3 regions of the Ligilactobacillus sp. RTP31139st1_D10_RTP31139_211217 genome follow, and region 2 is predicted to be linked to each of the others. Evidence: predicted binding sites of a transcription regulator. Region 2 holds the regulator's gene; each other region holds the start of a gene.
What was found. Region 2 encodes Rex, which represses fermentation and respiration genes when NADH is low (regulators of the CRP and FNR family bind a similar motif). Its sites were predicted from a motif close to TTGTGAANTANTTCACAA; they were not measured.
Positions count from the first base shown of each region.

Region 1: the regulator Rex is predicted to act here: its motif matches at 7,071-7,088, upstream of adhE (bifunctional acetaldehyde-CoA/alcohol dehydrogenase).
Region 3: the regulator Rex is predicted to act here: its motif matches at 4,656-4,673, upstream of pdhA (pyruvate dehydrogenase (acetyl-transferring) E1 component subunit alpha).

Region 1 covers NZ_JBCOAR010000011.1:18,598-28,443, forward strand. Annotated here, with positions in the region: gene ABT996_RS07415 (helix-turn-helix domain-containing protein) at 1-240, opposite strand, end outside; gene ABT996_RS07420 (GNAT family N-acetyltransferase) at 451-966, opposite strand; gene ABT996_RS07425 (MarR family winged helix-turn-helix transcriptional regulator) at 978-1,430, opposite strand; gene ABT996_RS07430 (Cof-type HAD-IIB family hydrolase) at 1,588-2,400, shown strand; gene ABT996_RS07435 (hypothetical protein) at 2,423-2,845, shown strand; gene ABT996_RS07440 (heavy metal translocating P-type ATPase) at 2,919-5,150, shown strand; gene ABT996_RS07445 (heavy-metal-associated domain-containing protein) at 5,166-5,360, shown strand; gene ABT996_RS07450 (hypothetical protein) at 5,487-6,770, shown strand; gene adhE (bifunctional acetaldehyde-CoA/alcohol dehydrogenase) at 7,152-9,842, shown strand.
Region 2 covers NZ_JBCOAR010000004.1:135,968-145,813, reverse strand. Annotated here, with positions in the region: gene kimA (potassium transporter KimA) at 1-370, opposite strand, end outside; gene groL (chaperonin GroEL) at 545-2,161, opposite strand; gene groES (co-chaperone GroES) at 2,208-2,492, opposite strand; gene ABT996_RS03950 (CPBP family intramembrane glutamic endopeptidase) at 2,701-3,339, shown strand; gene ABT996_RS03945 (redox-sensing transcriptional repressor Rex) at 3,378-4,007, opposite strand; gene ABT996_RS03940 (ABC-F family ATP-binding cassette domain-containing protein) at 4,177-6,135, shown strand; gene tsaD (tRNA (adenosine(37)-N6)-threonylcarbamoyltransferase complex transferase subunit TsaD) at 6,220-7,251, opposite strand; gene rimI (ribosomal protein S18-alanine N-acetyltransferase) at 7,230-7,832, opposite strand; gene tsaB (tRNA (adenosine(37)-N6)-threonylcarbamoyltransferase complex dimerization subunit type 1 TsaB) at 7,816-8,541, opposite strand; gene ABT996_RS03920 (asparaginase) at 8,746-9,723, shown strand; gene ABT996_RS03915 (acyl-[acyl-carrier-protein] thioesterase) at 9,786-9,846, opposite strand, start outside.
Region 3 covers NZ_JBCOAR010000004.1:26,165-36,010, reverse strand. Annotated here, with positions in the region: gene lpdA (dihydrolipoyl dehydrogenase) at 1-1,074, opposite strand, end outside; gene ABT996_RS03360 (dihydrolipoamide acetyltransferase family protein) at 1,080-2,369, opposite strand; gene ABT996_RS03355 (alpha-ketoacid dehydrogenase subunit beta) at 2,385-3,362, opposite strand; gene pdhA (pyruvate dehydrogenase (acetyl-transferring) E1 component subunit alpha) at 3,362-4,462, opposite strand; gene ABT996_RS03345 (MFS transporter) at 5,006-6,364, shown strand; gene ABT996_RS03340 (Veg family protein) at 6,474-6,707, opposite strand; gene rsmA (16S rRNA (adenine(1518)-N(6)/adenine(1519)-N(6))-dimethyltransferase RsmA) at 6,800-7,696, opposite strand; gene rnmV (ribonuclease M5) at 7,689-8,258, opposite strand; gene ABT996_RS03325 (TatD family hydrolase) at 8,267-9,034, opposite strand; gene metG (methionine--tRNA ligase) at 9,094-9,846, opposite strand, start outside.

The DNA of each region.
Region 1 (9,846 bases), on a different contig from region 2:
AATATGTTGGCTTATACGTTCGCTTGGTATTGGATCCATAGCTGTTAATTCGTGAATGAGTCGTAAAGTACTATGTGTTAAGGTTTCAAGTGAGACATTATTTTCTTCCTGAAGTAATTCCGAGATCGAGATCCCTAGTGCTTGACAGATCGCATATAATTTCAAAAGATTGATATTTGTCTTTTGACCACGTTCTAATTTGGAGATAAAGTTGGTCGAAAGGTCACTGTATTCAGCCAATATGCAAGTTATTATCCATGAAAAACTACCCCTTTACTGCATGGAAAGTGTATACATGGATAATAAAGATAGTGATAATATATTAATACGGTTTATAGTCACTAAATTTATGGTTCGAAACCAAAATAACAGTACTATATTTATAGAAAAGGTTTTAAAATCCAAAAAAAGTTGGTAGGTTTCAATAACTACCAACTTTTTTTATTATAACTAGATTTTTTTGATCATAATGAGATCAGTCTGTTCGTCAGTTCCCATGAAAAATGAGTGCGATCCGTGTTGAATAAAGCCCATTTTTTCGTAGAAAGCAAGGGCGGGATAGTTTTTCTCCCACACCCCGAGCCAGATACTGCTGCAATTTTTTGCTTGAGCGAGCTTGAGGGCTTCTTGGAATAAAAAGCGTCCCAAACCATGGCGTTTGAAGGCTGATCTGATGTAGATGCGTTCGATCTCAAGGGCATTAGGGGCAACTTGTTCACTTTGAGACTCGTTTAAGTTGACTTTTAAATAGCCGGCAAGTTGGTCATCTAAGTAAACAAAGTAAAATTGTGAGTTAGGATCATTGAGCTCGGCGGTCAATTTATTGAGGTCATAGGCTGTTTTTAAGTAATCGGCGAGGTCTTGAGCACTATTTTGGTCTTTAAAAGTATCGCTAAAAGTTTCAATGCTTATTTTTTGTAGTGTTTCAACTTCAGCTATAGTGATGCGTTTTAATGTTTTAGTCATAATATTTACTCCTAATAAGTTCGTTTTTGGCCTTTTTTGACGATCTCCCAATCTTTTTCGATATTACTGCGTACTTGTTGTAATAATTGTTGCAACTGCACTTGTTGTTTTGCGGTCAAATGCTTTAGGGCCGTCTGTTCTGAGTAGTTATGTTCGGCCCGAAGAGTTGGGTAGATCTGAGCCCCTTTTTTAGTTACAAAAAGGGGCTTATTTTTTTTATTATCAAGTTGAGTTCGGCGTTCGATCAAACCGTTGGCTACTAGTTTTTTGATCGCCCGGGAAGCCGTGGTCTTGTCGACTTTGAGGCAATTAGCCAACTCTTCTAAGATGATCCCGGGCTGTTCGTAGATCCTGACCAAGTAGAGATATTGGCCCTTGGAGAGTTCTAGGTCTTTGAATTCGACATTACTGATTGAATCTAAAGCCCGGGCGATCGTGCCGATCTCACGTAAGATCTCTGTCATTTTGAGCACTTCCTTTTGGTATAGTATATTTGATGTTTGTTGTAAATGCAACTATTTTTTTAGAACGGAAATGAAATCGTTAAAATGGTATAATAGCTCTTGAACAATTAGAATGAAGGGCATGTGACGCGTTGATGTCGCATGGTAGGTGAGCATTTTGGATATAAAAATGGTAGCGATCGATATTGATGGTACGTTGGTCGATGATCACAAGCAGATCGGTGAAAAAACCAAAGTAGCGATCAAACAAGCGCGCAAGCAAGGCGTTTATGTGGTCTTATGTACGGGACGACCATTGTCTGGGGTCAAAGATTATTTGGAAGAATTAGACTTGGTGGGAGAAGACGACTATGCGATCACCTTTAATGGGGCTAAAGCACAGGTCACAGGGACAGGTGAAGCGATCTTTGAAAATCTTCTATCTCCCGAACAAGTGACTCGCTTGGATCAAGTCAGTCATGAAATCCAGATCAGAGGCCAGATCGTCATGCCAAATTCTGAAGTCATCACGACCTTTAAAAATATCAGTCCGTATACCGTACTCGATGCGTTCTATACGAAAATGCCACTTTATTACTGTGAGCCAGAAGAAATAGCTACACATTCGGCAGTGGCTAAATATATGTGGGTCGATGAACCAGAAGTGATCGCCGCTAAGACCAAGGACTTAGATCCAGCAGTGATCGCAGATAAGTATACCGTCCTTAGTGCGCCGTGGTTCTTTGAGATCATGCATCCTAAAGCCCACAAAGGCGCAGCCGTGCTCGAATTAGGTCAGCATTTAGGCCTAACTAAAGATCAGATCATGGTTTTAGGGGATGAAAACAATGATCTGACAATGTTTGAACTGGCTGGATTTGGGGTCGCGATGGGCAATGCTAATGACCAGATCAAAGACCTTGCCAGTGCAGTCACAGCGGATAATAATCATGATGGTGTCGGTGTGGCACTAGAAAAATATGTACTTTAAGAATTAGAAGGGAAGCAGTGAGATGGGAATTGTTGGTGAATTTTTGCTCCACAGATGGTATGTTTTTGTGATCGCCATCTTATATTGGCTCGTGATGAAATATCTAGGAAAAGGGACGCGTTTTGCCCGTGAAGCCAGCCAAGTGTCAGCTACTTTGCAGATCTTGTTTTTACTCGTTTATACGGGGGCAGCTCTATGGTTGTTAGCTTCAGGAACGGCTGCTAGTCAAGCCTTTACTTTATTTACGCTGGTAGTCAACATTGGCGGTGTCGTATTAGTTTTACCGCTGTTTTTGTTGATCTTGTATCGTTTATGTACCGCTAAATTTTTAACCCGCTTGCCTGAATGGGGCAAGAACTTATTTCGCTTGATCTGTTTTGCTTTGTTAGGCTTTTTCTCTTACCCTATCTTGGCGGTAGTCGTGACTTTATATTACGGCTGGTAAAGTGAGCTTTTTAGTATCACCCTAAGCTCGTTTTATGATAAACTACAGTTGTAAACGATTAGAGGTGAGACAGATGGAAAAAGATAATTTTGCGATCGAAGGGATGGTTTGTGCTAGTTGTGCGCAAACGGTCGAAAAAGCAGTGGCGCAACTGCCAGATGTCAGTGAGGTTGCGGTCAATTTGGCGACCGAGAGCATGCAAGTTGAGCATGGATCGCAGGTCAGTGTGCAAAAGATCATGCAGGCGGTCAAAAATGCGGGGTATGCAGCGACTTTATCCAACACCCTTGATCAAGCCGAATTTGAAGCTAAGCAAGCTCAGACTAAAGCGCGTTTGTTGCATAAAAAGCACCAAACGATCGGCGCTTTGATCTTTGCGGGTGCGTTGCTTTTAGTTGCGATGGGACCGATGATGGGTCTAGCCTTCCCGCACTTTTTAGATGTGATGCATAGTCCTAAAAGTGCTAGTCTGATCCAGCTGGCGTTAGTTTTACCCGTGTTGTGGTTTGGTAAAGACTACTTGATCACAGGGGCTAAGGCATTATTTGCCCGGCACCCTAACATGGATTCGTTAGTCTTAATGGGAAGTGGTGCGGCACTCTTATACAGTTTGGTAAATACTTATCTGGCTGTGGTAACGGGGCACCACCATGATCTTTATTACGAGGCAGCCGGGATGATCATTGCCCTTGTCATGTTAGGTAAGTACTTTGAGGATCTTTCGAAGCAAAAGACCAACTTTGCTTTGACTTCGCTTTTGACATTGGTACCTAAAAAAGCTCTATTAGTCGTAGACGAAGGAAAGACTAAAGAAGTGCCGGTCGCAGAGCTTAAAGTCGGGGATACCTTTTTGGTTCAGGCAGGGCAAAGTATCCCCGTTGATGGTATCGTTTTGGCTGGCGAGACGACTGTCGATGAATCGATGTTGACGGGTGAAAGCTTGCCAGTCGCCAAAAGCACTGGTGATCTCGTGAGTGCCGGCACGGTCAGCCAAGTTGGTCAATTGACCTGTCGTGCAACGCGGGTCGGAAGTCAAACGGCACTTTCGCAGATCGTAGCCTTGGTCGCCAAAGCTCAAGGTTCAAAAGCACCGATCGCCCGGCTAGCTGATCAGATCGCGGGCTATTTTGTACCAGTGATCATGGTGATCGCAACTTTAGGTGCATTGGCGTGGCTTTTGACGGGGCATTCGTTAGGTTTTAGTTTAACGATCTTTGTTTCGGTCTTAGTGATCGCTTGTCCGTGTGCCTTAGGGTTAGCGACTCCGACTGCGATCATGGTCGGGACCGGTAAAGCAGCCAAAGCGGGGATCTTGTTCAAAAACGGGACAGCCTTAGAACAACTATCACAAGTGACAACGGTCGTCTTGGATAAGACGGGAACGATCACCCAAGGCAAGCCAACGGTGACTGATGTTTTAGCTAAACCAGGGCTAGATCCGGCGACGATCTTACAGTTAGCCGCTAGTCTAGAGTTTTACACTAAGCACCCGTTAGCCCATGCGATCTTGCAGGCCTCAACCGCTGAAACGTTACCCGTCAGTGACTTTGAGACTTTGCCTGGGCGGGGCTTGACGGCTAAGATCGATGGCTTGACCTATTTTCTGGGCAACCATAAGCTTTTAGTCGAACAAAAGCTCCCAACTGAGACACCATTGGTAAAACAGGCCCGATCCTTGACGCAAGCTGGCAAAACAGTGATGTTTTTGAGCACTGAAAAAGACCTCTTGGGTGTGATCGCCGTGCAAGATCCACTGAAACAAGATAGTCGCCGTGCGATCGCGCAACTGCACAAGTTAGGGGTAAAGACTGTGATGTTGACGGGCGATAATGAAAAGACCGCCCAGGCGATCGCCAAACAAGTCCAGATCAGTGAAGTTATCAGTGATGTCTTACCGGCTGATAAAGCAGAGACTGTCTTAGAGTTACAAGCTAAAAGACAAAAGGTCGCAATGGTCGGAGATGGGATCAATGATGCGCCGGCTTTGGCCAATGCCGATGTCGGAGTTGCGATCGGCAATGGAACTGATGTGGCGATCGATTCGGCTGATGTCGTTTTGATGAATTCAGATCTCAGTTCATTAGCCCAAGCACTATTATTGAGTCATAAGACTTTGGTCAACATCAAAGAAAATCTCTTCTGGGCCTTTTTCTACAACTGTCTCGGGATCCCGGTCGCTTTAGGTGTCTTGACGTTCTTTGGGGGGGCGTTGCTTGATCCGATGATCGCTGCTTTGTGTATGAGTTTTAGTTCAGTATCAGTTGTTTTGAATGCTTTGCGGTTGAACCGTGTAAAATTAAACTAAGTGAGGATGATAGTAATGGAAAAACATACAGTAAAAGTTGAAGGTATGAAATGTGAAGGTTGCGCTAAGAAAGTGCGTGAAAGTTTAAGTCGTGTCGTGAAAAATGTTAAGGTCGACTTGGAAAAGAAAACGGCGGAATACATCGGGGATGAAACAATCGATGGTTTGAATCAAACCTTGGATGGAACGCCATACTCAGTCAGCAAATAGCTAATTATTAAGGTGTTGGTATTCTTGCCAACATCTTATTTTTTTCTTATATATCTTTTACGAGCAGTAGTTTAGAATAGAGGTGTGGGCGAAAATTTTAGTAAATTACGAAAGGGGAATCTGCAGATGCATGATTATCGCAAAGAAGTACAACAATTGCTCGATGTGATGGGGAATAGTGAGCAGGAACTAACTCTAGGTGCTAAAGCGATCCAGCTGATCTTACAAATGGCAGCTAAGGGAAGTTCAGCCGAAGTGATCGAAGAAAAGCGAGCATCAGTAACACCTGAAGCGAAAGAAGATGAAGAGGAAGGTCCGCAGGCTCAGCCTGAAGAAGAACTTGAAACGAGCTCAAAACTAGTAGAGAAAGTTGAAGCGGAGTCTAAACCAGCAGTTCAAGAAGTTGAACCAGTGGTCGATGAACCGACCGAAGAGAGCAAAGAAAAAGCCAAAATAGATCGGACTTCGCAAACTTTGCAAGCTTTGTTGAGTGAAAAAGGTGACAGTCAAGCGTTAGATAATTGGGTGCAAAAAGACCCTAAGATCTTTGAACGACTATTTGATATGGTAATGGTCTATAAAGTCTCAACGCGTCGGATCGGGTTTAAAGCTTATAATAAAAACAATAAAGAACTGAGATTTAGAGAAACGATCCGGAATCAATTCAATCCTAAAAATGGCGATGCGATCTTAGTCAGCAACGCCCATACGGATTCACCCCGGATCACGAAATTGATCAGACGACCAGCTGAGTCGTATTATCCTAATACGGTGACCTTTGACCGCGGGGTAGTTGAGGTCAACACTGATAAAGAACTGATCGTTAAACGCAATGTAAGTGGGAAAAAGCTTCGCGTCGATGGCGAATTATTTGAGTATAAGATCCCAGCTCAAGCCTATAATATCCATGAAGGTAGTATCGTGCGGTTGCGTTGGTATGCCCAACCGCGTGGTGAACGACAAAATGAGGATATCTCACTAGCTTGGGTCTATCAAGAACGCCAAGAAAAAGTTACCACGCCAGCGCCGAAAAAAGAGAAGGGCCCTAAGCCACAATATCAACCGACGATTGAATTTGATCTAGCAGGTAAAACAGTCGGGATCGTGGTCGGACGCGAACTATATCGTGATAAATACGAAGCAATCATTGAGGCACATAATGGTAAGATGCTGATGGTCGACGCATTCTATCATCGCCGTGCCCCAGAAAATTATTTTGCACGGCGCTTGAGTGAAGCGGATTATGTGATCATGGTCCAAAACCAAAATAAACATAATACGAGCTATGCTTTAGCCAAGATCAAAGACCAATTTCAAGGCTTTGCGGTGGCTAAGAACTTGACCGGGATCCAGGTAGAACAAGCTATCTATCGGGCAGTCAAGGGTCTACCGGCATTCGTAGCTGGTTAAACGTCGGATGAATAACACGAGACTTTCCATGATGTGTATTTTGCATTGTGGGGAGTCCCGTGTTTTCATTAGCGAACAAATGACGCAGAATATCAATAAGATAAAAAATGCACAAAGTATTAGACATTTGCTAAAAAAATTATGGTAGTTTTGATGGGGCTACTAAAAAGATGTTTTTTGAGGCCGTACGAACAAAAAGTTAATTTTTTACATAAAGTAAGCGCTGTTGTGGATGGAGCGTTTCTTGTTTAAGAAAGAGTAAAATAAATTGAAATCGGTATCAATAAGGGTTAATATAGTTAGTGAAAGTATTCACGAAAAAATTTATCGAGTGAATTACTAGTCACTTTTAGTTTAAATATTTTGGGAGGTTCCAGATAGATGAGCAAAGAAAAGCCAAAGAAAAAAGTATTAACTCCAGAAGAAAAAGAAGCAAAGATGCAAGCAGCTCGTGTTTATACCGATGGCTTGGTCGAAAAAGCGTTAAAGGCAGAACAAGAATATGCGACCTTTACGCAAGAACAAGTTGATAAGATCGTAGCAGCTGCAGCTTTAGCTGGCTCTGAAGCAGCTTTGACTTTAGCTCACGAAGCAGTCGATGAAACTGGCCGTGGGGTAGTTGAAGATAAAGATACTAAGAATCGTTTTGCGACAGAAAACATTTATAATTTGATCAAAAACGAAAAGACAGTTGGTGTCATTTCGGAAGATAAGATCAAAGGCCAAGTTAAGATCGCAGCTCCATTAGGCGTCTTAGCCGGGATCGTGCCAACGACCAACCCAACTTCGACCACGATGTTCAAAGCTTTGATGGCTTTGAAGACACGTAATGCGATCGTCTTTGCTTTTCACCCACAAGCACAAAACTGTTCCGCACACGCAGCTAAGATCATCTATGAGGCAGCATTAGCAGCTGGAGCACCAAAAAACATCATTCAATGGGTCGAAAAACCATCACTTGAAAACACAACTGGTTTGATCCAAAATCCAAAGATCGCATCTATCTTGGCAACTGGTGGCCCAGGCATGGTCAATGCAGCATTGCGCTCGGGTAACCCATCAATGGGTGTAGGTGCTGGTAACGGGGCAGTCTTTGTTGATCACACTGCTAACTTAGACCGTGCTGTCGAAGATCTTTTGATGTCTAAGCGTTTTGATAACGGGATGATCTGTGCAACAGAAAACTCAGCCGTTGTTGAAGCTCCAGTTTATGACGCTTGGTTACAAAAGATGCAAGAAAAAGGTGCATATTTAGTACCAAAAGAAGACTATGCTAAGATCGAAGAGTTCGTCTTCAATGATAACCACGGAGTAAACGGTCCGGTTGCAGGTAAGAGTGCTCGCTGGATCGCAGACCAAGCTGGTGTCTTTTTACCAGAAGGTAAAGACGTGATGTTATTTGAACTAGATGCCAAAAATATCGGTGAAAAGTTATCCTCTGAAAAATTATCCCCACTCTTGTCCATTTATAAAGCTAAAGACCGCAACGATGGTGTTAAGATCGTTGGCGCTTTGTTAGATTATCAAGGTGCAGGTCACAATGCTGCGATCCAGATCGGTTCACAAACAGACCCATTCATCAATGAATTTGGTGACAAGATCAAATCAGCTCGGATCTTGGTCAACCAACCAGATTCGATCGGTGGGATCGGTGATATTTATACGGATGCATTGCGTCCAAGTTTGACACTCGGAACAGGATCATGGGGGAAAAATTCATTGTCACATAACTTATCAACAGGTGATCTTTTGAATGTTAAGACAGTTGCTAAACGTCGTAACCGTCCACAATGGGTACGCTTGCCAGAAAAGATCTACTACGAAAACAATGCGATCTCATACTTACAAGATGAGACAGAAGATATCAAGCGTGCCTTCATCGTAGCCGATCCAGGAATGGTCCAATTTGGCTTCGTTGATAAAGTTTACGATCAATTAGCCGTGCGGGATACACCAGTGAAGACGGCCCTTTACGGAACGGTAAAACCTGATCCAACATTAGGACAAACGATCGAGATCGCTCGTCAAATGGCAGAATTTAAACCAGATACAGTGATCGCTCTTGGTGGTGGTTCATCCTTGGATGCAGCTAAGATCGCCCGTTATATCTACGAATATTCCTTAGATCAACCAGCTGGTTTCATGGATGACTACGATAAAGTCAGCGAATTGTTCTTATTATTGCAACAAAAATTCGTTGATATTCGCAAACGTATCGTTAAATTCCACCATGCGACTGCAACTAAATTATTTGCGATCCCAACAACATCAGGTACTGGTTCAGAAGTGACACCATTTGCGGTTATCACTGATGATAAGACCCACGTGAAGTATCCGTTAGCTGATTACGAATTGACACCACAAGTGGCGATCGTGGATCCAGAATTTGTTATGACTGTGCCAAAACGCACCGTTGCTCTTTCTGGGCTAGATACTTTATCGCATGCTTTAGAAGCATATGTTTCTGTAATGTCATCTGAATTTACCCGTCCATGGGCGCTTGAAGCGATCAAGTTAGTCTTTGAAAACTTAGTTGATTCATACAACTTTGATCCAAAGAACCCAACGGCTGCTGGTGAAAAAGCTCGTGAAAACATGCATTACGCCGCTACATTAGGTGGGATGGCATTTGCTAATGCCTTCTTAGGGATCAACCACTCGATCGCCCATAAAACAGGTGGGGAATTCGGTTTGCCACACGGCTTATGTATCTCGATCGCTATGCAACCAGTTATCCGCTTTAACGGTGTGTCCGGTAAGGTAAAACGTTCACCATATCCACGCTATGAAGTATACCGTGCCCAAAAAGACTACGCAGATATTGCTCGTGCTTTAGGGCTCAAGGGCAACAGTGATGCCGAATTAGTTGAAGCATTATGTGCTCGGATCGCGCAGTTGTTCAAAGATCTCGATGTTGAACCTAAGTTATCCGCTAATGGTGTTACCAAGGAACAATTTGAAGGGGCCTTGGATGAAATGGTCGATTTGATCTACAATGATCAATGTACACCAGCTAACCCACGCCAACCATTCTTAGAAGAGATCCGCGAATTATTGTGGGAACAATTTTAATTAA
Region 2 (9,846 bases):
CAGCCACAGTCAACATATAATCAACTAAAAGTGATCCACCAGCAACTAAGCCTGCGCTCGTCCCCCAGTTTTTGGTCGCAACTACATAAGCACCGCCCCCAGAAGGATAAGCATTGATGATCTGACGATACGACATCGTGATCGCAAACAATAAGAGTAACACGATCCCAGCAGCTGGTAATGCATACCAGGTCGCAGCAGCCGATAAAATAAATAATGCTGTTGTGATCTGCTCTGTCCCGTATGCCACTGATGACAACGCATCCGAGGAAAGTAAGGCCAAAGCTTTGAATTTAGTCAAAGACTGCCCACTTTCTTCAGCAGTTTTTAGCGGTTGTCCGATCAATAATCTCTTTAAATATCGATACATAAACAGAAAAACCCCTTTTAGCTAGTTAGCCATTTTGATAGCTACTGGCTGATTAGATTTTAAATTCAAAATTCCTAGGTCACTTCAAAGAGTAACAGTTGAATTTTACACCAATCTCACAAAAAAAGCACCCTAAAATTTTAGGATGCTTCAAAAAATTTTGATTTAACTTGCTTACATCATTGGCCCTTGTGGCATTTGAGTAGCTACATCATTGTTTTCTTCTGGCTTATCAGCCACAACTGCTTCAGTTGTCAACAATAACGCTGAGACAGAAGCCGCATTTTGTAGTGCTGAACGAGTTACCTTAGTTGGGTCAACGATACCAGCTTCGATCATATCGACCCATTCATCAGTAGCAGCGTTATAACCGATACCGGCTTTTTGTTCTTTAAGTTTTTCAACGATCACAGAACCTTCTTTACCAGCATTGATCGCGATTTGACGAACTGGTTCTTCAAGCGCACGTTTAACGATGTTGATACCTGTTTGTACATCGCCAGCTTCACTCAAAGCAGCGACATCATCGATCGCATCGATCAAAGCTGTACCACCACCAGGAACAAAGCCTTCTTCGACCGCTGCACGTGTAGCATTCAAAGCGTCTTCGATCCGGTATTTGCGTTCTTTTAATTCAGTTTCAGTAGCAGCCCCGACTTTGATAACGGCTACCCCACCAGCTAATTTAGCCAAACGTTCTTGGAGTTTTTCTTTATCAAATTCAGAAGTCGTTTCAGCGATCTGTTTTTTGAGTTGTTCAACACGTTCAGCGATCTGTGCTTTATCGCCAGCGCCTTCGACGATCGTTGTGTTTTCTTTTGTAACTGTTACACGACCAGCTGTCCCTAATTGATCTAAGGTCGTGTCCTTCAATTGGAGACCAAGATCATCTGTGATCACAGTTGCACCAGTTAAAACAGCGATATCTTGTAACATTTCTTTACGACGATCACCAAAACCTGGAGCTTTAACAGCTACCACGTTGAATGTCCCACGGATCTTGTTCAAAACAAGTGTTGGCAAGGCTTCACCATCAACATCGTCAGCAATGATCAACAATGGACGACCTTGTTCAACGATGGATTGTAACAATGGCAAAACTTCTTGGATGTTAGAGATCTTCTTATCAGTTACCAAAATGTATGGATTTTCAAGATCTGCTTCCATCTTGTCATTGTCAGTTACCATGTATTGAGAAAGGTAACCACGATCAAATTGCATACCTTCAACAACATCTAATGAAGTATCGATCCCTTTAGATTCTTCGATCGTGATCACACCGTCGTTACCGACCTTTTCCATGGCATCAGCTATCAATTTACCAACTTCTTCATTAGCCGAAGAAATAGATGCGATCTGAGCAATATCGCTCTTAGATTCAACTTTATGTGACATCTTGTGCAAAGCATCTACTGCAGCTTTAGTAGCCAACTCGATACCACGACGGATACCTACTGGATTAGCACCAGCAGTCACATTTTTCATTCCTTCGTTAACGATCGATTGTGTCAAAACAGTAGCTGTTGTGGTACCGTCACCCGCAATATCATTGGTCTTTGAAGCTACTTCGGCTACTAGCTTAGCACCCATATTTTCAAAATGATCTTCTAATTCGATTGCCTTAGCGATCGTTACCCCATCATTTGTGATCGTTGGAGTACCGTATGATTGTTCCAAAACAACATTACGTCCCTTAGGACCGATCGTTGATTTTACAGTATCAGCTAACTTATCTACACCAGCAAGCATCTTTGCGCGTGCATCTTCTGAAAACTTGATTTCTTTTGCCATTTCTAATTCACCTCATACGAATTAAGTTCAATGTTTACTTATATATTTATTCCACAACGGCAAGAATATCTTTTTCGTGCATTACTAAATATTCTTGACCTTCAAATTCAACTTGAGCACCGGCGTACTTGTCAAAAACGACAACATCGCCGACTTTAAGTGTCATTTCTAATTTCTTGCCATCATCAAGGATACGTCCCGTACCAACAGCAACAACTTTAGCTGTTTGTGGTTTTTCTTTAGCACCGCCGGCTAAGACGATCCCACCCACAGTTTTTTCTTCTTCTTTTTCGACCTCTAAAATTACGCGATCTCCTAATGGTTTAAGCACGTTATATCCCTCCAAATTCTTTTTAGCACTCTAACAACTTGAGTGCTAATCAATTACAACTATTACTATACTAACTTTACTTTTAAATTGCAAGCATTTTATCACTCGCACCTTAAGAGTGCTAAAATATTTTTGAAATTAGTTTGAATAAATAGCGTTAAAAACATATAATCTAACCATTGAAACTTTATAGTTAGGACCTTTATCGATGAAAAAACAGTTACAGTTAAATTCACTTGTCATCTTAAGTATCTATTGTAGCACAATGACTTTGGCGCCTTTATTATGGGTGATCTTCAAAAATGCTTGGTATTATCCAGCCGTGACCGTTTTGAATCTCATCGGTTGCGGGACGCTGCTCTACTTAGCGCACGAGTTTCCTTTCAAGGATCGTTTTTTGCGCACCCCAAAAAAGCTTGCACTTCGCCAAGAAATCTATTACATTATTTTTGGTACACTAGCGCTCGTTTTGTTGCAATGGCTCAGTTCGTATATCGAGATCAAATTTCTTGGACAGCCTAGTTATTCAGCTAATACCGGTTATCTTTTGACAGTCCTTGCCAAATATCCATATTATTTAGTAAACATCGTCATCTTTGCACCGATCATGGAAGAATTTGTTTTTCGCAAAGTCTTGTTTGCTGATCTTGGCTCTGTGATCGACCCGATCGGTGCGGCACTGGCCTCGAGTCTACTCTTTAGTTTGGCTCATCAAGACGGACATTATTTGACTTATGCCGGGATCGGACTAGTGCTTTGCTTGCTATATGCTAGAACAGGCCGTTTACGCATTCCGATCTTAGCCCATAGTTTAATGAATTTGCTTATTATTTTAAGTGCTTGGTAACAAAAAAGGATGTGTGCACCACACATCCTTTTTCATAGTTATTCAAAGTATTGTAAAAAATAGATCAAAGTCTGCAATTCATTAGTCAGATCAACATTTTGGACGCGAACATCTTTAGGGACCGTGATCCGCAATGGGGTAAAGTTCAAGATCCCCTTGATCCCAGCTGCAACTAATTCATCCGTCACGGCCTGAGCTTTATCAGCTGGAACAGTCAGGATCGCGATCTCTATTTGTTGCAATTGCAGTTGCTCTTGCATATCTTCCATCGGATAAACTGGGATCCCACTTTGGATCAATCCCGTGATCTTAGGGTCAATATCAAAAGCCGCACTGATCCGCGCGTTATTGCTCTTGTGAAAGTTATAATTCAATAGGGCGTGGCCTAGATTACCCACCCCGATCAAAGCTACATTATTTAATTTATCTTGACGTAGTGTTTTTTTGAAAAATGCTTGTAAGCTGGCGATATCATAACCATAGCCACGCTTGCCTAAAGCACCAAAATATGAGAGATCACGTCGGATCGTTGCTGGATCGATCTTAACAGCTTCAGCTAATTCAGTCGAAGAGACATGCTCCTTACCAGCATCCGCTAAAATATTGAGATAGCGGTAATAGATCGGCAAACGTTTTGCCGTTGCCTTAGGAATATTTGGGGTCACCATCTAGTTTCTCCTCTCAGATTACTCAATATGATAAATTTTAGCATAACAACTGTACTAAAAAAATTAAAAAATTGTAAATTAATTCACAATATAACTAATAATTACTGTTTTAGCGCAGTTTTAATTTTTTAACTTTGTGAAACGACTAATTACTCAAGTAGGTGAAAAAATGATTTTATTACAAGCACAACAAGTCGCGCGCCATTTTGGGGCGGATGTCTTGTTTGAAAATATCGATCTTGATATTCAGGAGCACTCCCGTATCGCTTTGGTCGGAAAAAATGGTGCCGGTAAATCGACACTTTTAAAAATGATCATCGGTGAACAAGCTCCTGATGAAGGCCAGATCGTAACTAAAAAAGGCCTAACAATGGGCTATCTTGCCCAAAATACCGGGCTTGAATCTGATAAAACGATCTATGAAGAAATGCTCAGCGTCTTTGATAAATTACGCCAAATGGAACAAAATCTCCATAAATTAGAAGCTCAGATCGCTGATCCAAATGCAGATCATGCCTCAAAAGCTTATCAACAATTGCTAAGTCGCTATGATCAACTATTACATGATTTTAAAGAGCAAAACGGCTATGGTTATGAAAATGAGATCCGCTCTGTTTTACACGGTTTCCATTTTTATCCTGAAGATCATGACCGTCCGATCGCCTCACTTTCTGGAGGCCAAAAGACTCGCCTGGCCTTGGCTAAATTACTTTTGGAAAAACGCGATCTTTTGATCTTGGACGAACCGACTAACCACTTAGATATCGAAACTTTAACTTGGTTAGAAGGTTATATCCAAAATTATCAAGGCGCACTCTTGATCGTTTCGCATGACCGCTACTTTCTAGATAAGATCGTCAATGAAGTTTACGAGATCACGCACGGTAAAGCTCACTACTACAAAGGAAATTATTCCAATTATATCGTTGAACGTGAAAAAAGAGCGCAGTTAGCGTGGAAGAACTACGAAAAACAACAAACTGAGATCCATAAACTCGAAGATTTCGTCAACAAAAATCTCGTGCGGGCTTCGACAACTAAACGTGCGCAAAGTAAACGTAAACAGCTCGAAAAAATGGACCGGCTCGATCGTCCTGAAGGTCCCGAAAAAAATATGCATTTTCGCTTCAAAGCCGAGCATGAAAGTGGCAATGTCGTTTTGACCGTTAGTGACGGTGCGATCGGCTATGAAGGTCAGATCATTGCCGAACCGATCAACTTTGAACTGCGCAAACGCCAAATCTTTGCAGTCGTAGGATCAAATGGGATCGGTAAATCGACCTTGTTAAAAAGTATTCTGGGTAAACAGCCTTTCATCAAAGGAAAAGCTACGTTTGGTACCAACGTCCATCCCGGTTACTATGACCAAGAGCAACATAATCTTCACCCCCAAAAAACGGTCTTAAATGAGCTTTGGGATGATCATCCAACGACACCTGAAAAAGATATTCGTTCGATCTTAGGGAGTTTTCTTTTCAGTGGCGACGATGTCAAGAAGATGGTCCACAGTCTATCTGGGGGCGAAAAAGCACGGTTATTACTGACAAAACTTGCGATGAAACACGATAATTTCCTAATTCTAGACGAGCCGACTAACCATTTAGACATCGACAGTAAGGAAGTCTTAGAGCAAGCTATCAAAGAATTTGACGGCACGATCCTCTTAGTCTCACACGACCGTTATTTCATCAACAAAGTCGCCACTAGCGTCTTAGAGATCGCTCCAACTGGTAGCACACTTTATTTAGGTGATTATGACTATTATGTAGCTAAAAAAGAAGAACAAGCTGAGTTAGCTGAAGCCAAGGCCAAAGCAACACAGCCTGAAGTCGTAACTAAAAAAGAGATCTCCGCGGGAAAACAAAGCTATGCTCAAAGTAAAGAGCATCAAAAAATGGAACGCAAACTTACACGTAAGGTCGCAGAATTAGAAGCTAAAGTTGAAGAACTCGATGAAAATAAAACTGAACTAGAACAAGCGATGGCATTACCAGAAAACTTCAACGATCTCGATAAGATGGCAAAATTACAAGCACAGCTCGAAACGATCACAGCTCAATTAGCCCAAGCCGAAACAGACTGGGAAAACAGCAGCATGGAACTGGAAAATTTCAACAGTGAAAACTAGAGCACAGTGCCGATAACTCCTAAAAAATAACGCGGGGCCCACTACGATGCAAAATCATAGGGGGCCCCGCTTTATTTATCCTATCTAAGCTTCTTCTAACCAATCAAATTCTAAACTTGGATCAGCATTTAGATCTAAGTTAGCAAATATCTTATCATTGTAAGCCGCATAACCAGCTGCTCCGATCATCGCGGCATTATCACCACAGAGTTTCAAAGGTGCTTTTAATAATTCAACGTCTTCAAAGCGTTTCAACTCTTCATCTAAACGATCACGTAGGCCTTGATTAGCTGCTACACCACCAGCCAAGATCAATTGTTTGACCGGATAATTTTCCAGTGCGCGAACTGTTTTTTGTGCTAAAACATCGACGACACTTTGTTGGAAACTAGCAGCTAAGTCAGCTTTACCTAAGGTTTCCCCTACTTGATCAGCATGATGGACCGTATTGATAAAGGCACTCTTTAAGCCACTAAAACTAAAGTCATAGTTATCTTCTTTTTCCATTGCTCGTGGGAAAGCAAAAGTGTCTTTCCCCTTATGCGCTAATTCATCGATCTCTTTTCCGGCTGGATACGCCAAACCTAAAACACGTCCGACCTTATCATATGCTTCACCTGCTGCATCATCCCGTGTCTCGCCGATGATCTTAAAGTCATTTGGTCCGGCCAGGTAGACTAATTCCGTATGTCCACCTGAGACAAGTAATGCTAAGGCTGGAAATTGGATCTCACCGGCAAAATTGGCAGCATAGATATGTCCTGCCATATGATTGACCGGGATCAAGGGAAGATCGTGCGCAAAAGCGATCATCTTAGCGGCTGTGACCCCGACTAATAATGAACCCACTAAGCCTGGACCATAAGTCACCGCTACAGCATCCAAGTCAGCATAGGTCACTGCAGCTTGTTCTAAGGCATCCGCAATGCATAAAGTTATCTGTTCGATGTGGTGGCGACTAGCAACTTCGGGAACGACACCCCCGAAACGCTTGTGGCTCTTGATCTGGGTTGCAACGATATTTGAGAGGATCTTATTTCCATTTTCGATCACCGCAACGCTTGTCTCATCACAGCTTGATTCAAAAGCCAAGATCAAATTCCGATTTTTTTCCATCCTTTTTCAACTCTCTTTTTTAAATTTCTGTTTACCAAGTTATAGCTATATTCTAGCCCATCTTCATCTTTGTAATAAGCATTTTTGACAGCTACTTCTTTAAAGCCAGCTCGCCGATATAGTGCTTGGGCTTCTAAATTGCTCCGTCTGACATCTAAGCTCAAACGACGACACCCGTATTTTTTAGCTTCGATCTGCAAAGTCTCTAACATCATCAGCCCTAACCCTTGATGTTGATATTCGGGTAAAACTGCAATATTAGTCACATGCGCTTCATTAGGTCCATAAGCAAGATCACACCCGGCAAAAGCTACCATGCGATCTTCGTAACGCACAACGATGTAAAGCGAAGTCAATTTATTTTGAATATGTTTTTCAAAATCTCCATAGCTCCAAGGCTGATGCCCAGCATATACCGAACTTTCGATCTCAAGCATTTCAGCAATATCAGGTACGATCGCACGACACATCAAATAATTTTTGTCCTCAACAACTACATTATGACAACCAAAATCTAAATTAGGGGTCGCTTGTACTGGTTTTAGCAACACCAAAAGTTTATCTTTATACTTTTTCAACATAAGAATCCGCTTGATCCTTTCCAGGGTGTTTTTCCATCCATTGTACTTCTGCTTGTGTCAAACGTAAATAATGTGGTACAAATGTCAAAGTATCCGCTACAGGACGCTCTTTACCCAAAAGTCCTAACAAATAAGCACTCGGATAATCATCTTTAGGCGCACTAAAGCGATAATTACCAGCTGTAAGCAGTTCTTCAAAGCGTTCACGATAAACCTTAGCATCCGCTCCGATCAAGCAAGCTTTTTTATCCTTTAAAAATTCGCATAACTCAACGACTGAGAGATGCTGATCTGGTAAAACTTCCACTAATTTACCTGCCTTATTTTGATAAACACCAGCAAAAACATTTTCGCGACGCGCATCAAAGATCGGTACTAAAAGTTCATTCGTATCATTTTGACAATTAGTCGCCAAAAGCTCTAAGCTTGAGACCCCGACTAACTCTTTATTCAAAGTAAATGCTAATGTCTTAGCTGCCGTCACTCCGATCCGAAGTCCCGTGTATGAACCCGGTCCGGCAGAAACAACGATCCGATCGAGATCTTGTGGTGTTGTATCTGACTTTTTGAGCATTTCAGAAATGATCGGCATCAAAGTCGTACTGTGCTTTCGCGCCATATTGAGCGTTGTTTCTGCTAATAACGTGTCATCTTCTAAAACCGCCACGCTCAGAGGACGATTTGAAGTATCCAAGGCTAATATCTTCATCTTGCAGCTAACTTCCTTTTATCTAATCTTATTACTTAAAATCACAATGAATATCTTAACATAAATCATTACAGAAAAAAGCTTTTATTTCAATTAGACAGCCTATCGACATTCATTGGTTTAATCGTTATAATAAAAAAACGGTATTTTGCTAATTTTGTGTACCACTAGCGCTACTGGTACACCTAGAAAGGAAGATGCAAAATGAAAAAAATTCTTATTTTGCACACTGGTGGTACGATCGCAATGTCAGAAGACGAAAACGGTGCGGTCGCTCCCGGAAAAGAAAATCCCCTCAATCAATTTAAGAATCCTTTTGGGACTGAGTATGAACTCGTGATCGAAAACATCTTCAACATCCCCTCACCCCATATGGATCCCGCTAATATGCTCGTCTTGCAACAACGGATCATCAAAGCTTATGAGAATGAAAATATCGATGGGGTCGTGATCACCCATGGGACTGATACGCTTGAAGAAACAGCTTATTTTCTCGATCTAACTATCCCATTTAAACTTCCGATCGTCTTGACCGGAGCGATGCGTTCAGCTAATGAGATCGGTTCTGATGGCTTGTACAACTTCAAAACCGCGATCTTGACTGCTGCTAGTCCTGAAGCTAAAGGCATGGGCGTCTTAGTGGTCATGAATGATGAGATCCACACGGCTCGCTATGTGACTAAGACCCATACCACTAATGTTGCGACCTTTAGAACTCCGACTTTTGGTCCGATCGGGCTGATCTTGCGCGATGAAGTGCGTTTTTTTGAAAAATTGCTCCGCCACCGCAGTGTTTTGATCGATCACGTGGTCGACCATGTTTATCTTTTCAAAGCATATGCTGGGATGGACCCAGAATTACTTGAAATAGCGCTCAATAACCAAACTAACGGTGTTGTGATCGAAGCTTTGGGTGCGGGTAATCTTCCGCCTAGAGTTTTGCCTGTGCTCGAAAAATTACTGGCCAAAAAGATCCCTGTAGTCCTTGTATCCCGGAGTTTCAACGGGATCGCCCAAGATGTTTATGCTTATCCTGGTGGAGGTGTCCAACTAAAACAAATGGGCGTTACCTTCTGCCACGGTTTAAATGGACAAAAGGCTCGGATCAAACTCTTAGTCGGGCTAAGCGCTGGTCTAAGTGGCGCTGAACTAGCCGATTTTGTTTCGGATGCTGTTTCTTAATATAAAAAATGAGAGTGTAAAACAATACGCAACACCGTATGTTTTTACACTCTCATTTTTTATTATTTCCAAGTCACTTGTGCACTACAACTCAAAGTTCCATCAGCCATATAGATCTCGTGT
Region 3 (9,846 bases), 110 kb from region 2:
CGAAGTATCCGTATAACAAACGGCTGGCATCGCACGATAATCGACCGTTGTCTTCATACCAGAGATCGCTTCAGCAGCTACTTTACCTTCATAACTAGCTTTGTGAGCCAAGGCAAAACCAGCCACGATATCACCGATCGCATAGATATGTGGGATATTTGTACGGCTTTGAGCATCAACTGGGATCAAACCGCGGTCATCGATCTTGACGCCGGCTTGTTCTAAGCCCATATCAGCGGTATTTGGACGGCGCCCGACCGAAACGATCACGTAATCAGCTGTGATCTCTTGAGCTTTACCGTCTATCTCAAAGGTGACTTTGACGTTATCATCTGTTTGTTCAGCATTCTTAGCCAAAGCATTGGTGTAGACATCTACCCCTTGTTTGCTAAAGTGATGTTCGACCACTTTGACTAGATCTTTTTCATAGTTAGCTAAGATCATCGGACCACCTTCAAGGATCGTCACATGGGAACCTAAGTTGGCATATGCCGAAGCTAACTCACACCCGATATAACCGCCACCAACGACAACTAATTCTTTTGGAACTTCACGTAAATTGAGCGCACCCGTTGAGTCTAAGACACGACCCTTGAACTTAAAGTTAGGGATCTCGATCGGATGACTCCCGGTAGCTACGATCAAATTATTGAAACTATATGTTTGAGCATGACCTTCCTTATCGATCACACGTAAATTGTGATCATCTTTCAAGAAGGCATCGCCCCAAACAACATCGATCTGATGCTTTTTAAATAGTGATGCGACCCCACCAGTGAGCTTAGAAACAACGCTATTTTTCCACTCGATTGTTTTATTGAAATCAAGTTTAGCTGCTGTTACTTGGAGCCCCATATCTTGGGAGTGCATTGCGTATTGGTAGTGATGCGCCGCTTCGATCAAGGCCTTTGAGGGGATACAACCTACATTCAAGCAGACACCACCGATAAATTCACGTTCGATCACAGTCACCTTTTGACCTAATTCGGCTGCGTGGATCGCTGCTACATATCCACCAGGGCCCGCACCGATCACGACTGTATCTAATTCAATTGAAAAATCTCCAACTACCATCTAGCTCATCCTTCCATTAATAACAATTCTGGGTCTGCCAATAATTCTTTGAGTCTGTTGACTGCTTTTTGAGCTGTTGCACCATCGATCACACGATGATCAAAGGCCAAGGACAACTTCAAAACACGTGCGATCTGAACTTCATCATCCACTACGACAGCTTCTTTAGTGATCTTACCCATACCTAAGATCGCAACTTCAGGCCAATTGATGATCGGCGTAAAGAAACCACCGCCGACCGAACCAATATTGGTGATCGACATGCCCGTGTAATTCATATCATCACGTGATAATTTATTTTCTTTAGCTTTGGCTGTGTTTTCCGAGATCTGTTCAGCGATCCCAAATAAGCTCAACGCATCTGCATGTTTAACATTTGGTACGAATAGACCATGTTCGGTGTCTGTGGCGATACCTACGTTGATGTAGTCTTTATAAGCGATCGTTTGATTTTGCATATCGACCGAGCTGTTGAAGATCGGGAATTCCTTCATGATCACGGCTAAAGCCTTGACCATATAAGCCATAAAGGTCAATTTGACACCACGCGTTGCCGCCAATTCCTTATACTTCTTACGGTGATCCCAAAGTTTATCCACGACAACTTCATCAAAGACATGTACATGTGGGATCTGTGAAACTGAACGCACCATTGCATTAGCCGTTGCTTTTCTGATCGGTGACATCTTTTCAACTGTTTCAGGCCATTGAGCACTTGCACTAGCTGGCAATGCAACGACTGATTCTTCTGTTTTAGCCTCAGGTGCTGCGACCGGTGCATCTTGTGGTAAACTCAAAGCTTGTTCGATATCAGCTTTAGTTACTTGTCCGTGACGGCCAGTTCCCTTGATCTTAGTCAGATCAACTCCATTTTCACGGGCAAACTTGCGCACGGATGGCATCGCTAAAACTGGTAAGGAATGATCTTGAACAGATGCTGCGACCGGTGTTGCTACGCTTGTTGGCTCAGCAACCGGTTGAGCCACGGGTTGAGCTGGTTCTTCGACTTTAGCTGGTGTTTCTGTCGCACTTGCATCAACATTGCCCAAACCTTCAGCCACTTCTAGCTCGACTAAAACATCGCCCACTTCAGCTGTTTCACCTTCCGGGACCACGATCGCAGTTACTTTTCCGGCTACAGGACTAGGAATTTCTTCGACGGATTTATCATTTTCGATTTGAACTAGATCATCATCTTCTTTGATCGTATCGCCGACTTTAACGTGCCATTCACCGATCACACCTTCAGCGATCCCTTCCCCAATATCTGGGAGTTTAAATTGATATTTACTCATAAATCTTCACCTTTCCTAGAAATTGACCGTTTCTTTTACTTTTTCAATGATATCTTGCTTGTTTGGTAACCAGATCGTTTCAGCATCGCTAAATGGATATGGTGTGTCTGGGGCATCGACCCGTGCGATCGGTGCTTCTAACGATAAAATCCCCTTTTCGGCGATCAAAGCGGCTACTTGAGAATTGATCCCAGCTTGGCGTTGTGCTTCTTGGACCAAAACAACTCGGCCAGTACGTTTGACTGACTCTAAGATCGTTTCTTCATCCAATGGTGAAACTGTACGCAGATCAACGACTTCTGCTTCGATCCCTTCTTTAGCCAATTCGTCAGCAGCCCGTAAACTTTCATGGACCATATAGCCGTAAGAGATGATCGTTACATCTTTACCTTCACGCTTGACCGCTGCTTTATCCAAGGCTACGGTGTATGCGTCATCTGGAACTTCTTGTTTGAAAGAGCGGTATAATTTCATATGCTCTAAGAATACGACCGGATCATCAGAGCGGATTGCTGCCGTCAATAGACCTTTGGCATCATATGGATCACTTGGGATAACAACTTTTAACCCCGGTGTTTGTGCCATCAGTCCTTCCAAACTATCGGAGTGCAATTCTGGCGTATGGACCCCACCACCAAATGGCGCTCTGATCGTCACGGGCATTTTACGGGTGCCACCTAAACGGAAACGTGTCCGCGCGATCTGAGCTGCGATCTCATCCATGACTTCAAAGACAAAGCCAAAGAATTGGATCTCAGGAACAGGACGAAAACCGGTCAAAGCTAAGCCAACTGCGAGACCACCGATCCCTGATTCAGCTAAGGGCGTATCAAAGACTTGATCTTCACCGACTTTTTCTTGTAAGCCATCAGTCGCACGGAAAACACCACCATTTCGACCAACATCTTCACCAAATACCAAAACATTTTTATCGCGTTTTAATTCATCTTCCAAAGCTTGTGTAATTGCTTTGATCATCGTTGTTTTAGCCATTATGCTTCCTCCTTAGCCGCAAATTTTGCAATTTGTTCCTCTAAAGTCGGTGGTGTTTCTACAAAGACATTTTGAAGATATTCACTCACCTTTTGTTTTGGCGCTTGTTCAGTCTTTTTCATCGCTTCATTGATCTGCTCATTTACTTCTTCAATGTAAGCTTCTTCTTGAGCTTCTGACCAAAGACCTTTTTCATCTAAATAAGTGCGTAATCTTACCAATGGATCTTTCTTTTCCCATTCAGCTTCTTCATCAGCGGTCCGATAACGATGCGGATCATCACCAGAAAGCGTATGTGGACCAAAACGATACGTCAAAGTCTCGATCAAGACTGGGCCATTACCTTCGACACTGTATTTACGTGCTTCGCTCATGACTAAATAGACTGCCAAAGCATCCATCCCATCAACTTGAATACCTGGGATCCCAGCAGCTAGACCTTTTTGAGCTAAGGTCGGAGCCGCAGTTTGGACCGCTCTTGGGACTGAGATCGCATAGCCGTTATTTTGCACAACAAAGATCGCCGGCGCTTGATATGCACCTGCAAAGTTGATCCCTTCGTAGAAATCACCTTGGGAAGTACCGCCATCACCAGTATACGTATATGCTACATTCTTAGCGCCCTTTTTCTTGAGACCTAGAGCTACACCAGCGGCTTGAACATATTGGGCTCCGATGATGATCTGTGGTGGTAAAGCAGCTAGATCTTCGGGATATTCATTTCCTAAGACATGCCCCCGCGACCACAAGAAAGCCTTTTCTAAAGGTAGCCCATGTAAGACTAATTGTGGAACATCACGATAAGCTGGTAATAAGAAGTCTGTCTTTTCCATCGCAAATTCAGATGCGATCTGAGAAGCTTCTTCCCCTGCTGTTGGCGCAAAGAAACCTAAGCGCCCTTGACGATTTAGCTTAGTGGAACGTTCATCTAACACACGCGACCACAACATTTGCTTGAATAATTCCACGATCTGTTCATCACTTAGATCTGGGAAAAAGTCTGGATCGATCACTTTACCATGTTCATCTAATACACGAAGCGGTTTGATCTCACTTGGAGAGATCGTCTTGAATGCTTCAAAATCAATTTTTTGTGCCATTTTAAAACTTCCTTTCTTCAAACATAAGGAATCAAATCTTATTTTCAATCTTCGTACAGCGCTTACATCGATAATTATAACGTATCGTTCACTAAAAGTTAATTTTGTGCACTCTTTAATTTGTTTCCTACCACCGAAAAAATCTTGATTTTGCGCAATATTTTGCGGATAATTTTTTTCTAGCTTGTGGACAATGTTACTTTTATCACAAGCTCCTAGTTTAAAATAATGTTTTAATTTTTTAAATTAAATCAAGATATTATCAGCCTTTTCCGCCGGATCGTTTTATTTGTAACTTATAGACATTAGAACTATAATACTTCTGTAGACTATGGAAGGGAAGTTTTAGATATGACACGCCGTAATGATTCCAAGCTCGAACACCGGCTTGAAGAAAACCGTTTGAACGATGCTAGACGTCGGGAAAATGAAGAAAAAGAGAAAGAAGCTAAGGAACACCGCGAAAAGTGAGCTTTAGTCTTCTAATAAAGTCCGAATTCTGATTTCGGACTTTTTTTACATATTTAGAAAGTAGATGATCAAATGGAACTCACCGAAACTAAGCGAAAATTATTTATTTTTACTCTATTGGCAGGTACTTTTACCATGTCGATCAGCCAATCAGCCCTTTCAACCGCTTATCCTGCCTTGATGCATTTCTTTGCGGTCGATGCGGCAACGATCCAGTGGTTGACGACTGGCTTTATGCTCATGATGTGTGTCATGATGCCTGTCAGTCCATGGCTGCTCAATAATATTTCTTTTAAACATCTCTATCTTAGTGTCTTAGCCCTCTTTGGGGTCGGCACTTTAATGATAATTTTTGCCCCAACTTTCTGGCTCGCACTTTTAGGCCGCTTGTTAGAGGCGACTGCTGTCGGTATCTTATTTCCATCATTTCAAACGGTCTTGATGACGATCACGCCTAAAGACAAGCGGGGACAAACCATGGGAGCCGCCGGATTAGTCATGGGTTCAGCCTTAGCAGTTGGACCGATCATCTCTGGGATCGTCTTAAACTTTTTGCGTTGGCAAGACCTCTTTTGGTTATTTTGCTTTTTAATGCTCGTGATCTTTTTGGTCGCTTGTGTGACGATCAGTGATGTCATGGAACGCAAGCCATCCCAGTTAGATGTTTGCTCTCTATTCTATGAAGGTTTTGGCCTAGGTACCTTATTATACGCTCTTACCGCCCTTAAAGATCCACGCCAGCCGTTGCTAAATATCTTACTTTTGGTCTTAGGTCTTTGTTTATTGATCGCCTTTTGTCGCCGTCAACTAAAGCTGACCACGCCACTTTTAGAATTGCGGATCGTTAAGTACCTTGATTTTGACATTGGCTTATTATTGACCGGGCTTTCTTACGTGTCCTTGATCGTTGTCACGATCGTTTTTCCGCTCTATTATCAAAAGATCCTCGGCTTAAGTCCGTTAGCTTCGGGGCTTTCCTTGGTCTTACCTGTTGTTTTACTGAGTGTGTTGAATCCTGTGACCGGTAAACTGGCCGACAAATGGGGCTTCAAACCGGTTCTTTTAGTTGGGGTCAGCATGTTGCTCGGTGGCTGGGCTGGACTGCTCTTATGGCAAGATCACCTTGGACTCCCACTCTTGATCGCCTTTTCCATGGTGATCGAAGGAGGCAATGCCTTTGTCATGATGCCGGCGACAACACTGGGGGCTAATTCAGTGCCTAAAAACTTGATCGCACATGCAACTGCGCTAACAACTACGATCCGCCAGCTCCTTGGTAGTCTAGGTGTCATGCTCGCGACCCTATTGTTAAGCAGTGCCGGTCAAAGTATTACCCAAAAATCAAGCTATTCCCGCGTCTTTATCTGCTTTTTATTCATCGAGGCCGTAGCGTTAGTCTTGGCGTTACGCTTAAAAGAAGTAAAAAAATAAGCTAGGAGGTACCCATGCAAGTGGGTGCTCCTAGCTTATTTGCTGTTTCAAAAAATTAAATCTCGGTACCTAAAATCCTAATAAGGATCGGCGATAATCGACTTATCACTTAATCAAAATCTAGAATAATATTATTGGTCAAAACGTCGGTGTAACTATATGATACGCGTTCAACGGCATTTTCTTCGTGACTTAATTCTACGATAAATACAGCGGGGAAAGTTTCCCGCAGAATCCCATGACGTTTAGTAACTTTTTTGCGTCCAACGTGGGACGTTACCGTTAAACCAGCGCCAATGCAATTGTCGAGCTTGCTCTTGATTTTTACTAATGTAGTTGGCAATGCGCTTCACCTCTCTGTGTAAAATATTGTAACATAATTTTACAAAAAACGCAATTATACCACACCCGAACAAACACTTCAATATTTAAAAGTTATTTTTTGACGATTTTTTCAGCGACTAAAGCATCAGCTAAGGCGACCATTTGTGCGATCGTTAACTTTTCAGCGCGGATCCCTGGCTCGATCGCAACTTTAGCCAAAGCTGCCTGCATTTTTTCTTTGATCTCAGGGGTCTTACCATACATTCCTTGCAAGTTGTTCCAAAGGCTCTTGCGTCGATGTAAAAAGATCCCTTTGACCATTTGCTTAAAGAACTTTTCATCAACTGGTCGATAAGTTTGAACGGCTTTTTTCTCTAAGACAATGATCGCAGAATCAACTTTAGGTTGGGGAATAAAAACTGTTTTAGGCACGATAAACGCCACTTTAGCATCCATCTCGTATTGCACCGCTACACTCAAAGAACCGTAATCTTTAGTCCCAGGAACAGCTGCTAAACGATCAGCGACCTCTTTTTGCATCATCACAACGATCCGGTCAAAATCAACCGGTGCTTCCAACAAATGTAAAATGATCGGTGTTGTAATGTAATATGGTAAATTAGCCACTAACTTGATCTTGTGCTTGCCATCGAAATTTTTAGCGATCAATTCCACTAGGTCAGCTTTGAGCACATCTTGATGAACGACTGTCACGTTATCATAAGGTGCCAAAGTATCGGCTAACACCGGGATCAAACGGTCATCGATCTCTAGTGCCATGACTTGATGGGCATTCTTAGCCAACTGTTCGGTCAAAGCGCCGATCCCGGGTCCGATCTCGATCACGTCATCTTCTGGCGTTACTTCAGCAGCTGCTACGATCTTATTTAAAATATTGATATCAGTCAAAAAGTTTTGGCCTAAACTTTTTTTAAACGTTAGCCCATAACTTTCCATGATTGCCCGCGTCCTAGTCGGTGAAGCGATCTCTGGTAATTGATTATTCATCGATTTTTCCTTCCTCTACTTGGTCTAAATATCTCAGTGCCGCAGCAAATTCTTCCGGTGTGATCTGGAAGAGATTCAACCGCTTATAGAGCTGTTTTCCATTGACATAGCCGATCCGCAAATATTCGCCCAAGATCCGGCGTCTGATCTTGGCCTTGGGTCCTGATATCAAGCCCGCTACTGCTAGATCTTCCCGACTGATCATCGGAGTCGCATCGGGCTCTTCGGTATATAGATTACGTAAAGCTTCCCGGATTGCCTCTGGATCAGCATGTTCAACGCCAAGACTGCCTTTGTGATCTGGGGCAGCAGCTTTTTTTGTCAGAAAAGCATGCTTGACCCCCGGAACAGCTTCTTGGATTATCTTACGGATCTTTTCCCCTGAAAAATCGGGGTCTGTAAAGACGATGACTCCGCGCTTGTCATGTAATTCTTCGATCTGTGCGAGTGTTTCATCACTGATCGCTGATCCCCTAGTCTCAAGGGTATCTGCATTGACGGCTAAGTTGATCCGCTTGGTATCATCTTTACCTTCAACAACGATAACTTCTTTGATCTTCATCTTATCTGTCATTTTATCTTCAACACTTTCTTTGCATTAGCAGTTGTGATCTGCGCTAGTTTTTCAGGTGCGATCTGTCTTTCTTTAGCTAAAAATTCTAAAGTATAGCGGGTCATCGCTGGTTCATTGATCTTGCCCCGAAATGGCATTGGGGTTAAATATGGGGCATCTGTTTCAACTAACATATGTTCCAATGGTGTCACCAAAGCAGCCTGTTTAACTTCCTTAGCATTGCCAAAAGTCACGACCCCACTAAACGACAATTCCATCCCTAGATCCAAAAATTTCTCAGCCCAGTCAGCATCCCCATTAAAACTGTGCATGATCCCACCGATTTTTGCGATGTCTGCCTTTTTTAAGATCGCATAGCAATCCGCAATCGCATCCCGATCATGGATACTTATCGGAAGTTGCAGTTCATGCGCAAGCTCTATTTGACGTTCAAAAACTTTCCATTGGACTTTTTTAGGTACATCACAGTGATAATCGAGCCCGATCTCCCCCAGAGCTTTTACTTTCGGATGAGCCAAGACTTCGCTTAATTTATTTTCAAAATTTGTATCGTAGTCTAAAGCACTTTCGGGATGACAGCCAAAAGCTCCATAGATCCCTGGATATTTCTCAACTAAGTCAAGCATTCGCTCCGTACTCGGGTCATCGTAACTGATGACTAACATTTCGGTCACATTTAAAGCTTTGGCCCGCTCGATCACATCAGGAATGTCATTTTTAAATTCTGTAGCATTGATATGAGTATGTGAATCAAAAATCTCCATTTTTTTCCTTTCTTACGCTAAAAGGCACACGGTCAGCCCATGTGCCTTCTATCACTTGATCAGCCAACTAATGATCCGGCTGGGATCTCATCGGGAACAGTTATTAATTGTACTGTATCACCAAATTCAGCTGATAAGAGCATCCCTTGGCTGATCTCGCCTCGCATCTTACGCGGTTGTAAGTTCGTTACCGCGATCACTTTTTTACCGATCAATTTTTCTGGTTCAGGATACCATTGAGCAATACCCGAGAGGATCTGACGTTCACCTTCATCGCCCGCATCCAATCGGAATTTGAGGAGCTTATCGGCACCCTTGACCCGAGAAACATCTTTGATCAAAGCCACCCGTTGTTCGACTTTATCAAATTTATCGAACTTGATCTCTTTTTTCGTTGACTTAAGTTCTGTCTTTTCAGGGTCAAATTCAGCTTGCGCTTCGGCTGCTTCTTGCATTGCTTTGCGCCCTTTTTGTTTTTCATTTTTAGTCATCTTAGACTTGATGTATTCAACTTCAGCTTCGATATCCAAACGTGGGAAGATCGGTGTTCCCTTCTTAACAACAGTTGTCTTTTCTGGGAGGGCAAAATAGTCCACCCCTTTGATAGCCATATCTTCTAATGGCAGACCTAATTGAGTAAAGATCTCTTTTGGTGCATGTGTCATCACTGGTTGCAACAAGATCGCGATCAAGCGCAAACTTGCAGCCAAGTGGGCTAAGACACTGTCCAATTCATTAGCTTTAGCTTCATCTTTAGCCAAGACCCATGGTTCAGTCTCATCGATATACTTGTTAGAACGTGAAACAAACTT